Regions from separate parts of the Paenarthrobacter sp. NPDC091669 genome, predicted to be linked through region 3. Evidence: predicted binding sites of a transcription regulator. Region 3 holds the regulator's gene; each other region holds the start of a gene.
What was found. The regulator HrcA, encoded in region 3, represses chaperone genes, less so after heat shock. The targets are predictions, from matches to a motif close to TTNGCACTCGNNNNNNNCGAGTGCNAA.

Region 1 (4,094 bases), on a different contig from region 3:
ACACGCCGTCGATCCCGTCCAGCTCCACGGACGTGGCATCGGTGTGCACCACGGTGGCGTGCGGGAACGGAATGAGGTTGATGGTGGCACAGGCGGCAGTGGTTTCGTCCATCTCAACGGCTGTCACTGAGATGTCCATGGACGCCATGGCCATGGAATCGGCGCCGAGGCCACATCCGAGGTCGGCCACATGGGAGATGCCGGCCTTGGCGAAGCGTTCGGCGTGCCGGGCTGCGACGTTCAACCGTGTGGCCTGCTCCAAGCCTGCCTGGGTGAACAACATCTGCCGGGCGAACTCGCCGAACTTGGCCTCGGCCCGGGTGCGGAGCCGTGATTGCGTCAGGACTGCAGCCACCAATTCGGCGGAGTGGCCGGCTTTGCGGAGATCCGCGTTGGTGCTGAAAGCGTCGGCCTCGCGGTAGGGCCCCAAGGATGCCAGGAGTTCCCATCCTTCAGTGGTCAGCAAGGGTGCGATCTGTTCCTGCGGTGCGTGAGGCATGGAATCAAGCCTAACGGCGCGACACTTGACAACGTGACGGGCGAATCAGCCGGATAGGGTTGTTTTCATGGAAGACACCGCAGCCCCGCACCCCTCCACCATGATGAAGTTCGCGCGACCCGCCCTCATAGCGGGGGCCGTGATCGCGGTGGTCTGCCTCGGTCTGCTGATCATTATCTTCGCGTTGGATTCGTTTAATGCCGCCACCTATTCCGTCGCCGGGAAAAGCGTCAACGACGCCACCGACGAAGCGCGGGACATCCGCGAGCTCTACAGCGGCGCCCGCACCGGTGGGATTATCACCCTGGTGATTTCCGCCGTCGTTGCTGTTGCGGCCGCTGTGCTCCTGTACCGGAACCGCGGCAATGCCCCGCTGGACGAGGATGACGACGGCCAGGACTACGACCTCGATGACCTCACGGGACGGTGACCCACGTTCACCCATGACGAAATGCTGGCACTCACCTTGACCGAGTGCTAACGATTTACATAGAGTCTAGTTAGCACTCTCCCCCGGAGGGTGCTAATAAATGCCAAGCGTCTTCCGGCACCGCGACGGCGGATGTACGCTCCGGCACCCCAGTTCTTAGTCCATGAATCAGCTCATGAAAAGGAGAGTCCGAGTGTCGGTCTCGATTAAGCCTCTTGAGGATCGTATTGTTGTTCGCCCGCTCGAAGCAGAGCAGACCACGGCTTCCGGCCTGGTTATTCCGGACTCCGCACAGGAAAAGCCGCAGGAAGGCGAAGTTGTTGCAATCGGCCCCGGCCGTTTCGATGACAACGGCAACCGCGTACCGGTTGACGTAGCTGTTGGCGACGTCGTCATCTACTCCAAGTACGGTGGAACCGAAGTCAAGACCGGCGGCAACGAGTACCTCGTTCTGTCCGCCCGCGACGTCCTTGCGATCGTCGTAAAGTAACTTCCCGGAGCCCCGCACCGCCGTCGCGTTGGAAATCATTTCCGACCGTCAGCGGTGCGGGTTTTCTGTCTTGAAAGGACACAACCATGGCAAAGCAGCTTGCTTTTAACGATGCTGCCCGCCGGTCTCTTGAGGCCGGTATCGACAAGCTCGCCAACACTGTCAAGGTGACGCTTGGCCCGCGCGGCCGCAACGTCGTGCTGGACAAGAAGTGGGGCGCTCCCACGATCACCAATGATGGTGTCACCATCGCGCGTGAAGTTGAGCTTGACGACCCCTACGAGAACCTTGGCGCACAGCTGGCCAAAGAAGTAGCCACCAAGACCAACGACGTCGCAGGCGACGGCACCACCACGGCCACCGTGCTTGCACAGGCCCTGGTCAAGGAAGGCCTGCGCAACGTTGCCGCCGGCGCCGCTCCGGGCGAGATCAAGCGTGGCATCGAGGTTTCCGTTGAAGCCGTCGCAGCCCGCCTCCTGGAGAACGCCCGCGAAGTTGAAGGCACCCAGGTTGCCAGCGTCGCTGCCATCTCCGCGCAGAGCGACGAAGTCGGCGAGCTCCTCGCCGAAGCGTTCGGCAAGGTTGGCAAGGACGGTGTCATCACCATTGAAGAGTCCTCCACCACGCAGACCGAGCTGGTCCTCACCGAGGGCATGCAGTTCGACAAGGGCTACCTGTCCCCGTACTTCGTCACCGACGCAGAGCGCCAGGAAGCCGTCCTCGAGGACGCCCTCATCCTGATCAACCAGGGCAAGATCTCCTCGCTGCAGGACTTCCTGCCGCTGTTGGAGAAGGCCCTGCAGGCCAACAAGCCGCTCTTCATCATTGCTGAGGACATCGAAGGCGAAGCCCTCTCGACGCTGATCGTCAACCGCATCCGCGGCACGCTCAACGTTGTTGCCGTCAAGGCTCCGGGCTTCGGCGACCGCCGCAAGGCCATGCTCCAGGACATCGCCACGCTCACGGGCGCCCAGGTTGTTTCCCCGGACCTCGGCCTGAGCCTGGACACCGTTGGCCTCGAGGTACTCGGTACCGCACGCCGCATCACGGTGACCAAGGACAACACCACCATCGTTGACGGCGCCGGCACGGCTGAGGATGTGGCTGACCGCGTTGCACAGCTGCGCGCTGAGCTCACCCGGACGGACTCCGACTGGGACAAGGAAAAGCTGCAGGAACGCCTGGCCAAGCTGGCCGGCGGCATCGGCGTGATCAAGGTTGGCGCAGCCACCGAGGTTGAGCTGAAGGAAAAGAAGCACCGCATCGAGGACGCTGTTTCCTCTACGCGTGCAGCCCTCGAAGAAGGCATCGTTTCCGGTGGCGGTTCCGCTCTCATCCACGCCCTCAAGGCACTGGACGAGTCCCCGGCCGTCAAGGCACTGGAAGGTGACGCAGCTGCTGCTGTAGGCATCGTCCGCCGCGCCCTGGTTCAGCCGCTGCGCTGGATCGCCCAGAACGCCGGCTTCGACGGTTTCGTTGTTGTTGCCAAGGTCTCCGAGCTCGAAGCCAACCACGGCTTCAACGCCAAGTCCGGCGAGTACGAGGACCTGATCGCCGCTGGCGTGATCGACCCCGTCAAGGTCACCCGTTCGGCTCTCCGCAACGCCGCTTCCATCGCTGCCCTGGTTCTCACCACCGAGACCCTGGTTGCCGAGAAGCCGGCTGAGGAAGAAGACGCACACGCAGGCCACAGCCACTAGCAGCCTGTTTTACTGGAGCCCCGGTCACGTTCGCGTGACCGGGGTTTCGTGCGTCTTGGGGGCGGCCGGCAGGCGCGCCTGCCCAAGCTATTGTGAGCGTTCGACGACGGCAGTAACCTGACGCTTATACGGCGGCTTGGGTGCGCCAACCGGGCTGTTCCCGGTCGCGGGATGAGTAACGACTATGCCGGCCACAACCTTGGATCTCGGACGCTCGGCGTTCTTCGAGCATCGCTGGAACGATGCTTTGGACTGCCTCGCCCGGGCGGATACCGAGGGCGGCCTGCCTCCCCAGGACATCGAGCTTGTTGCCTCGGTTGCCATGCTCCTGGGTAAGGAATCGGAGGGTGTGGCCTATCTGACGCGGGCACATGACGAGTACGTGACCGTGGGGGACATCGCCGGAGCGGCCCGCTGCGCTGCATGGCTGGTCCTGTACCTCATGAACCTCGGGGAAACCGCACGTGGTTCCGGCTGGATGTCCAGGGCCAAGCAGCTGGTGGATGGGATGGATGACCCCACCGAAGCGGAGGGCTACCTCCTGATCCCATCGGCGCTGGGAGCGCTGTATGGGGGAAATCCGGAAGCCAGCAACGAGCTTTTTGGCCGCGCCTTGGCTGTGGGGCAGCGCTTCCACGACCGGGACCTGACGGCCTTGGGCCAGCTGGGCGTGGGTACAGCACGGATCGCATTGGGTTTCCCCGATGAAGGCGTGGAGTTCCTGGACGACGCAATGGTTTCCGTGACCGCCGGCGAAGTGTCGCCCATTCCGTCCGGCATTATCTACTGCGCAGTCATCGGAAGCTGTCGCCTGACTTTGGACGTCCAGCGTGCCCACGAGTGGACAGCTGCACTTGCCCGGTGGTGCGGACAGCAGCCGGACATGGTCATGTTCAGCGGGCAGTGCCAGTCGCATAGGGCTGAATTGTTCATCCTGCACGGGGCCTGGGAGGATGCCACGGCCGCACTCCTGAT
Region 2 (4,094 bases), on a different contig from region 3:
GGCCCCGTTCTCGGCCTGAGCCGCCACGAAAGCCAGGGTGCTCCTGAGCTGCCCTTCTACGGGCCGCAGGGCGTCAGCCCAGTCGGGGGCCATCAGTTCTTCCAGCGGCCGGTCAGGGAGCTCGGCAAAACCCGTCTGTTCCGGGTCGGCCGGCTCAAGGTCAAAGAGTGCATCCTCGCCATTCACCACGCCATTGTCTCCCGCGCAATCCCGGACCGGCGAATGACAGCCTTGTTATTCGCCCGTAACATGGGGGTAGGACATTTTCCCCCAACACGCGTCGAAGGAGTGTGCCGTGGCAGAACCAGCACCGGAACCGATGGCGCCGCAGTCAACAGGGTTTGCCCTCGCAGACCTTGCGGCGGGGATCCGCAGTGACTCTCCGCTCAGTGAACGGGACCAGCAGATGCTGGCCCTGGAACGGCAGTGGTGGAAGTACTCAGGGGCCAAGGAACAGGCCATCCGTGAGCTGTTCGATCTCTCGGCAACACACTACTACCAGATCCTCAACGCGCTGATAGATACAGAAGACGCGTTGGCCCACGATCCCATGCTCGTCAAGAGATTGCGTAGACTACGTACGTCCCGCCAGCGTGCGCGGACGGCACGTCGCTTGGGGTCCGACGCGTAAATCGCCAGGCTGATCTGTCAGCAGCAACCAGCAAGGACAACGCTTCACCATGACCAAATATGCCAAGGACGAATTCGACCAGGTCCCGCAGAACACCTCCCGGCAGGGCGTTCACCGGGACGCCCAGGAAACCACGCGTCCCACGTTGTGGCCGGTCCTGACAGTTGGGGCTGTGGCTCTGGTTCTGGGGTTGGTGGCCTTCCTGGTCCTTCCGAACCTCGGCGTGGTGGCTCCCAATGCCGCACCCAGCGTCTCGACGCCGGCGCCGCAGCAGACTGATGCGACCCCTTCGGCTACACCGGGCGAATCCAGCAGCGCCCCCTCTGCTTCCAGCGAGCCGACCCCGTCCGACAGTCCTTCGGCAACCTCGTCCTCCGCTCCCGTGGACAAGGCCACGCCGGTGGCGGTCTACAACGGCGCGGGCACCGCTGGTTTGGCCGGCCGCGTGGCAGGTTTGGTGGAAGCCGACGGTTGGACGCTGAGCACGGTTGGCAACTGGGGTGGCATGCCGCAGCAGACATCCGTGATCTTCTACAACGTCCCTGAGCAGAAGGCCAACGCCGAAGCCTTGGGCGCGTTGCTGGGCATTCAGACCATCCTGGAATCGCCCGAAGTCCAGCAGCCGTTGGTGGTTGTTGCAGGACCTGGCTACCAGTAACCCTGCGACCCTCCCGGGGGACCTGAAGCCCCAACTCGGTTAAGCCTCAATAACAAAAGTGATGCCCCGGCCCTCCATGGGAGCGCCGGTGGAGTGACTGTGGTTACAGTGGATTGATTCCGGTACGGAGATCCCGGCAACCGGTCTTGGCTACTGCGAAAGTGTGGGCATCATGGCATTGGGAACCGTCAAATGGTTCAACGCCGAAAAGGGCTACGGATTCATCACTGTGGATGAATCGGGTGACGACGTTTTTGTGCACTGGTCCGCCATTCAAATGGACGGCTTCCGGGCCCTTGAAGAGGGCCAGCGTGTTGAGTTTGAACTGGGCGAGGGGCAAAAAGGTCCGCAAGCCGAAGGTGTGCGCGTCGCATAGCTCCTTGCAGGGTTTCGTTCCATCTCCGTCAGCCCTCGGCTGAAAGCCCTTTGTTTATAGAGCAAAGTGGCATCTCTGCTTGCACTCTCCCCGGTCGAGTGCTAATTATTGATTTAGCACTCCTATGGTTCGACTGCTAAGTCCAGCCCGGCTTACCCCGGCGGTGGGCGGCGGACGTTCCAGCGGAGGATCAAGAAACACCTTGGTGGGGTGAGGTCCGGAGCGCGGGGCATACAGAGGCCGCGAGCGAAAGACCGTCCGTCGCGGGCACCCCATCTGACAGGTACCTTCTTAACGACTGTCCCGAAAGGACTACCGCCGTTATGGCCAAGATCATTGCATTTGATGAAGAGGCACGCCGCGGCCTCGAGCGGGGCCTGAACATCCTCGCAGACGCCGTCAAGGTCACCCTCGGCCCGCGTGGACGCAACGTCGTCCTCGAAAAGAAGTGGGGCGCCCCCACGATCACCAACGATGGCGTTTCCATCGCCAAGGAGATCGAACTGGACGACCCCTACGAGAAGATCGGTGCAGAACTGGTCAAGGAAGTTGCCAAGAAGACGGATGACGTCGCTGGCGACGGTACTACCACTGCAACCGTCCTCGCCCAGGCACTGGTGAAGGAAGGCCTGCGCAACGTTGCCGCCGGCGCCGACCCGCTGTCCCTCAAGCGCGGCATCGAGAAGGCTGTTGAGGCAGTCATCAGCGAACTGCTGGCCTCCGCCAAGGAGATCGAAACCAAGGAAGAGATCGCAGCTACGGCTTCCATCTCCGCCGGTGACCCGGAAATCGGCAGCCTCATCGCCGAAGCCCTGGACAAGGTGGGCAAGGAAGGCGTCATCACGGTCGAGGAATCCAACACCTTCGGCCTGGAGCTTGAGCTCACCGAGGGCATGCGCTTCGACAAGGGCTACATCTCCGCTTACTTCGTCACCGACGCTGAGCGCCAGGAAACGGTCCTCGAAGACCCGTACATCCTGATCGTCAACTCCAAGATCTCCAACGTGAAGGAACTCGTCACGGTTCTGGAGAAGGTCATGCAGTCCAACAAGCCGCTGCTGATCATCGCCGAAGACATCGAGGGCGAGGCCCTGGCCACCCTGATCGTCAACAAGATCCGTGGCACCTTCAAGTCTGTTGCCGTCAAGGCTCCGGGCTTCGGTGACCGCCGCAAGGCGCAGCTGGCCGACATCGCCATCCTCACCGGTGGTCAGGTCATCTCCGAAGAAGTTGGCCTCAAGCTCGAAAACGCCGGTCTGGAACTCCTCGGCACCGCCCGCAAGGTTGTTGTCACCAAGGACGAGACCACCATCGTTGAAGGTGCCGGCGACGCCGAGCAGATCGCGGGCCGTGTGGCCCAGATCCGCGCCGAGATCGAGAACTCCGACTCCGACTACGACCGCGAGAAGCTGCAGGAACGCCTGGCCAAGCTGGCCGGCGGCGTTGCAGTCATCAAGGCCGGTGCCGCAACCGAAGTTGAGCTCAAGGAACGCAAGCACCGCATTGAGGACGCAGTCCGCAACGCCAAGGCTGCTGTTGAAGAAGGCATCGTTGCCGGTGGTGGCGTAGCCCTCATCCAGGCCGGCGCCAAGGCATTCGCCAACCTCACCCTCCAAGGTGACGAGGCAACGGGTGCCAACATCGTCAAGGTTGCCATCGACGCTCCGCTGAAGCAGATCGCCTTCAACGCCGGCCTCGAGCCCGGCGTTGTGGTGGACAAGGTTCGCGGTCTGCCTTCCGGCCACGGCCTGAACGCTGCCACGGGCGTCTACGAAGACCTCCTGGCTGCCGGCGTGAACGACCCCGTAAAGGTCACCCGCTCGGCTCTCCAGAACGCTGCTTCCATCGCTGGTCTGTTCCTGACCACCGAGGCTGTAGTGGCCGACAAGCCTGAGAAGAACGCTCCGGCTGCCGGCGGCGACGACATGGGCGGCATGGGCGGCTTCTAAGCCCCTCACGCTCTAGCAATACAGCGCCCAAGCATCACGCTTTAGAGCAAACGACGGCGGTCCCCACCTGGTGGGGGCCGCCGTTTTGCTATTGGTTGGTGGCCTACCACGGATTCAGTGTCGGTGGGGTCTGGCAGGATTAACGTCATGACGATTATTGCTGCCGCCGATGGGTCCGCCCTCGGCAATCCTGGGCCGGCCGGTTGGGCCTGGTACGTTGATGACTCCTGTTGGCGCGCAGGAGGTTGGCCGCACGGCACCAACAACCAGGGTGAACTCATGGCCGTCCTGGATTTGTTCCGTTCCACGGCGCATGTGCCCGAGGAAGATCTGCTGATCCTTTGCGACAGCCAGTACGTCATCAACTGCATCAGCAAGTGGATGCCGGGATGGAAGCGCAAAGGCTGGCGCAAAGCCGACGGTAAGCCCGTGCTGAACGTGGACCTCCTCAAGGACATCGACCAGGCGATAGTTGGCCGA
Region 3 (4,094 bases):
TCTGCCACGGTGTGTTCCCTTTGCTGTAAAGATGGTGCGGTGTTGCTGTCCCAGAATACCGGCCCCAGCAGGCTTCCCGGGACAAACGCCGCGATGACACGTCAGTTGCTGCTGCTTTGAGGGCAAAGGTCAGGGAACTGTGAGGAAATCGATGACTTCTTCCACGCGGCCCAGCAGCGAGGCCTCGAGGTCGGCGTAGCTGCGAACCGCTCCAAGAAGCCGCTGCCAGCCCAGTCCTATATCTTCAGCGGTCTCGTGGGGCCACCCGAAGGCGGTCAGAATCCCGGTCTTCCAGTCGGTGCCGCGGGGTACGGACGGCCAGGCCTCTATTCCCAGGACTTTGGGCCTGATGGCCTGCCATACATCGATGTAGGGGTGGCCGACAATCAGGACGTTTCCCGCGGCTCCAGGCACAGTCATGGCGTCAGCTGCGATGCGGGACTCCTTGGAGCCGGCCACAAGGTGGTCCACCAGGATGCCGAGGCGTCGGCCGGGTCCGGGGTCAAAGGCGGAGATAGCCGACTTGAGGTCATCGACTCCGTGCAGGGGCTCCACCACAATGCCCTCGACGCGGAGATCGTCGCCCCACACTTTCTCGACGAGTTCGGCGTCGTGTTTTCCCTCCACCCAAATGCGGCTGGCTTTGGCCACCTGTGCGCGTTGTCCTTGAACCTTCACGGAACCCGAGGCGGTGCGCCCGGCCTGAACGGGCGGCGTCGTTTGGCGGGGGACCGGGGGCATCAAGCGGATGGGCTGCCCCTCGAGCAGGAAGCCAAATCCGAGTTGGAACGACTTTGTCTTCCCCCGCCTGTCCTCAAGGGACACAATGTGCATGCCGCCGGTTTTCTCGACACGGGTGACTTCGCCCACCCAGCCTGATTGGACGTCTTCGAGGACCATCCCGCGTTGGACGGCAACCTCCGGCAGTTGCCGTTTGGCAGGAGCTGACAGATCCTGCGGACCCCACGTGTCGAAAGCCAAGGAGTTCCTACCTTTTGTGCTGGGTTGAATGGTGCAGTGTTGATTTGCGCTGGGTTGGGACGGGAAAGTTCAATGCTAGCAACGGGGTGGCTCATACTAGACTGGTTAGCACTTGGGCATGTTGAGTGCTAAGTGGACCCGGTCCCAGAGACCACGGCAGTCGTCAGGAGGTGGAGCAATGAGTGAGCCACGCAAGTTGGAAGTGCTGCGTGCCATCGTTGAAGATTACGTGCATTCACGGGAACCTGTCGGATCGAAGGCCCTTGTTGAACGGCACCATCTTGGTGTTTCAAGCGCCACCATCCGAAATGACATGGCCGTTCTGGAAGAAGAAGGCCTCATTGCAGCGCCCCACACCAGTGCCGGTCGCATCCCCACCGACAAGGGCTACCGCCTGTTCGTTGATCGCATCTCCCAGGTCAAGCCCCTTTCGGCCGCCGAGCGGAGGGCCATCCACTCGCTGCTTGAAGGCCCCGATGATGTAGACGACATCCTGGAGCGCACCGTCAGGCTCCTGTCCCAACTGACCAACCAGGTCGCCGTCGTGCAGTACCCGCACTCCAACCGCGCCTTGGTACGGCATGTTGAGTTCGTCCTGTTGGCCCCACAACAGGTGTTGGTGGTGCTGATTGCCGATACCGGCAGCGTCAGCCAGAAGGTCATCGACGCCGGTTCGGACGTGGGCGACGACGCTTTGATGCGGTTGAGATCCCGCTTCCTGGGCAGCATCGCGGGGACGCAACTGGCTCTGTTGCCGCAGGTGCTTCCGTCGGTGATTGCCCTGTGTCCGCCCGAGCTTCGGGGACTGGCCCAAACGTTGGCCAACGGCCTGCAGTCCTTGAGCGACAACAGCCGCGAAGAACGCATCCTGATGGCCGGTACGGCCAACCTCGCCAGGTCCAACGTGGACTTCCCGTTGAGCATTGGTCCGGTGCTGGAAGCCCTTGAGGAACAAGTTGTCATGCTTCGGTTGTTGTCAGACATGGGGGACGACCCCCGCGGCGTCACCGTGAGTATCGGCCGGGAGAATCCCTATGACGGATTGGCCGAGGCTTCCGTGGTTGCCACTGGATACGGCTCCGGCGCAAAGGTGGGGATCCTGGGCCCGACCCGCATGGATTATCCGACCACCATGGCCGCAGTCCGGGCCGTGGCCCGTTACCTTTCACGCATTCTCGGCGGCTGAACGCCGTCACGAAGAAACATCCGCAGTACAACAAGGAAGAGATACCGACTTTGAGCAGCCACTATGACGTTTTGGGAGTCTCGCCGGAAGCCACCGGGGAAGAGATCAAAAAGGCGTACCGCAAGTTGGCGCGGAAACTCCACCCGGACGTAAACCCAGGTGAGGATGTCGCGGAGCAGTTTAAGGCCGTGACCCATGCTTATGAGGTGCTGTCCGATCCCCAGAAGCGCCGCGTCTACGATGCCACCGGAAATGAGAATGGAACGGACAACGGGTTTGGCGGCGGATATTCCGGCCAGGGCTTCGCGTTCCAGGACATCTTCGACACCTTCTTTGGTGGTGGCGGCGGTCACGGCGGGCCTGCCTCCCGTGTCCGACGCGGCCAGGACGCACTCATCAGCGTCCGCATTGACTTGAAGGACGCCGTTTTCGGCGTCAACAAAAAGCTCGAAGTGGACACTGCAGTGACCTGCCCCACCTGTGACGGCAGCTGCTGCCGTCCGGGAACCCACCCGGAACGTTGTGACATCTGTGGCGGCAGCGGCCAGGTCCAGCGCGCTGTCCGGTCCATTCTCGGCCAGGTCATGACCGCTGCCCCCTGCGGTTCCTGCGAGGGCTTCGGCACGGTCATCAAGGACCCCTGCAATGAGTGCAACGGCCAAGGCCGCATCCGCAGCCGCCGTTCCCTGACCATCAAGGTTCCTGCCGGCGTCGCCACCGGTACGCGCATCCAGTTGTCCGGGCAAGGCGAAGCAGGACCCGCAGGCGGCCCGTCGGGCGACCTCTACGTGGAAATCCGCGTCAACAACGATTCCATGTTCATCCGCGAAGGCGACGACCTCCACGCCACCCTCAGCGTGCCCATGACGGCCGCGGCGCTGGGTACGGAGCTGCAGTTGGATACTTTCGACGGCGCACAGGACATTGATGTGAAGGCCGGAACCCAGTCAGGCGAGATCGTTACCCTGCGGGGCCTGGGCGTCACGCACCTGCGTGGCTATGGCCGTGGCGACCTCAAGGTACACCTCCACGTTGAAACGCCGAGTAAGTTGGATCTTGCGCAGGAAGAATTGCTGCAGCAGCTCGCCAAGCTTCGCGGGGAGCAGTTCACCGAAGGAAAGCTCGTGGCCAGCGGCGGAATGTTCGCCAAGCTTCGGGACAAGCTCGGTAACCTGTAGCGGTGAGCAACCCCGTTTTCTTCACCCCGGCCGGCAGCCTTGGCGACGTCAGCCCTGGCAGTACGTTCGTGCTGGAAGGTCCGGAGGCCCGGCACGCGGTTACGGTCAAGCGACTTGGAGTGGGAGAGCCCGTTGACATAGCCGATGGTGCCGGCATGCGGTTGACCGGCACGGTCGCCGGGGCCGGCCCCACCGGCCTTACGGTCACGGCGTCCGACGTGGTCTTGGAAGAGCAGCCGGACGTCCGGCTGGTGCTGGTCCAGGCCCTGGCCAAGGGGGACCGCGACGAACTTGCCATCGAAACGGCCACGGAACTTGGAATTGATGCTGTGCTTCCGTGGCAGTCAGAGCGTTCGATTGTTCGATGGAAGGGCGATCGCGCCTCGAAAGCCCATGCGAAGTGGGAGTCCGTGGTCACCGCCGCCGCCAAGCAGGCCCGGCGGGCATGGATTCCCCAGGTTCGGACCATGGTGGACACCGGGTCCCTGGCGAAAGCCGTATCCCAAGCTGACCTTGCCATCATCCTGCATGAAGACGCGAAGAATCCCCTGCGGACCGTCCTTGAAGAATTTGCGGCAACCAATGCCACCGCTCCGCGCGAGGTTCTGTTGATTGTGGGCCCCGAAGGCGGGATCTCGCCGCGCGAAGTAACGCGACTCAGTGATGCCGGTGCTGTGACGGCACTGTTGGGGCACCATGTCTTGCGGTCGTCGACGGCGGGGCCGGCCGCCGTCGTTCTTGCGAGCGAC

Region 1: a site for HrcA is predicted at 954-980, ahead of groES (co-chaperone GroES). Genes of this name have one in related genera too.
Region 2: a site for HrcA is predicted at 1,779-1,805, ahead of groL (chaperonin GroEL). Genes of this name have one in related genera too.

Annotation. Positions count from the first base shown of each region.
Region 1 is NZ_JBIVTK010000002.1:449,524-453,617, forward strand. It holds gene ACIQLI_RS05045 (SAM-dependent methyltransferase) at 1-499, opposite strand, end outside; gene ACIQLI_RS05050 (hypothetical protein) at 567-929, shown strand; gene groES (co-chaperone GroES) at 1,123-1,419, shown strand; gene groL (chaperonin GroEL) at 1,506-3,119, shown strand; gene ACIQLI_RS05065 (LuxR C-terminal-related transcriptional regulator) at 3,304-4,094, shown strand, end outside.
Region 2 is NZ_JBIVTK010000009.1:137,870-141,963, reverse strand. It holds gene ACIQLI_RS16155 (uracil-DNA glycosylase) at 1-189, opposite strand, end outside; gene ACIQLI_RS16150 (DUF3263 domain-containing protein) at 296-631, shown strand; gene ACIQLI_RS16145 (LytR C-terminal domain-containing protein) at 681-1,289, shown strand; gene ACIQLI_RS16140 (cold-shock protein) at 1,462-1,665, shown strand; gene groL (chaperonin GroEL) at 1,989-3,614, shown strand; gene ACIQLI_RS16130 (RNase H family protein) at 3,762-4,094, shown strand, end outside.
Region 3 is NZ_JBIVTK010000004.1:250,639-254,732, reverse strand. It holds gene ACIQLI_RS08820 (DUF4870 domain-containing protein) at 1-8, opposite strand, end outside; gene ACIQLI_RS08815 (DUF3097 domain-containing protein) at 130-981, opposite strand; gene hrcA (heat-inducible transcriptional repressor HrcA) at 1,160-2,167, shown strand; gene dnaJ (molecular chaperone DnaJ) at 2,218-3,345, shown strand; gene ACIQLI_RS08800 (16S rRNA (uracil(1498)-N(3))-methyltransferase) at 3,348-4,094, shown strand, end outside.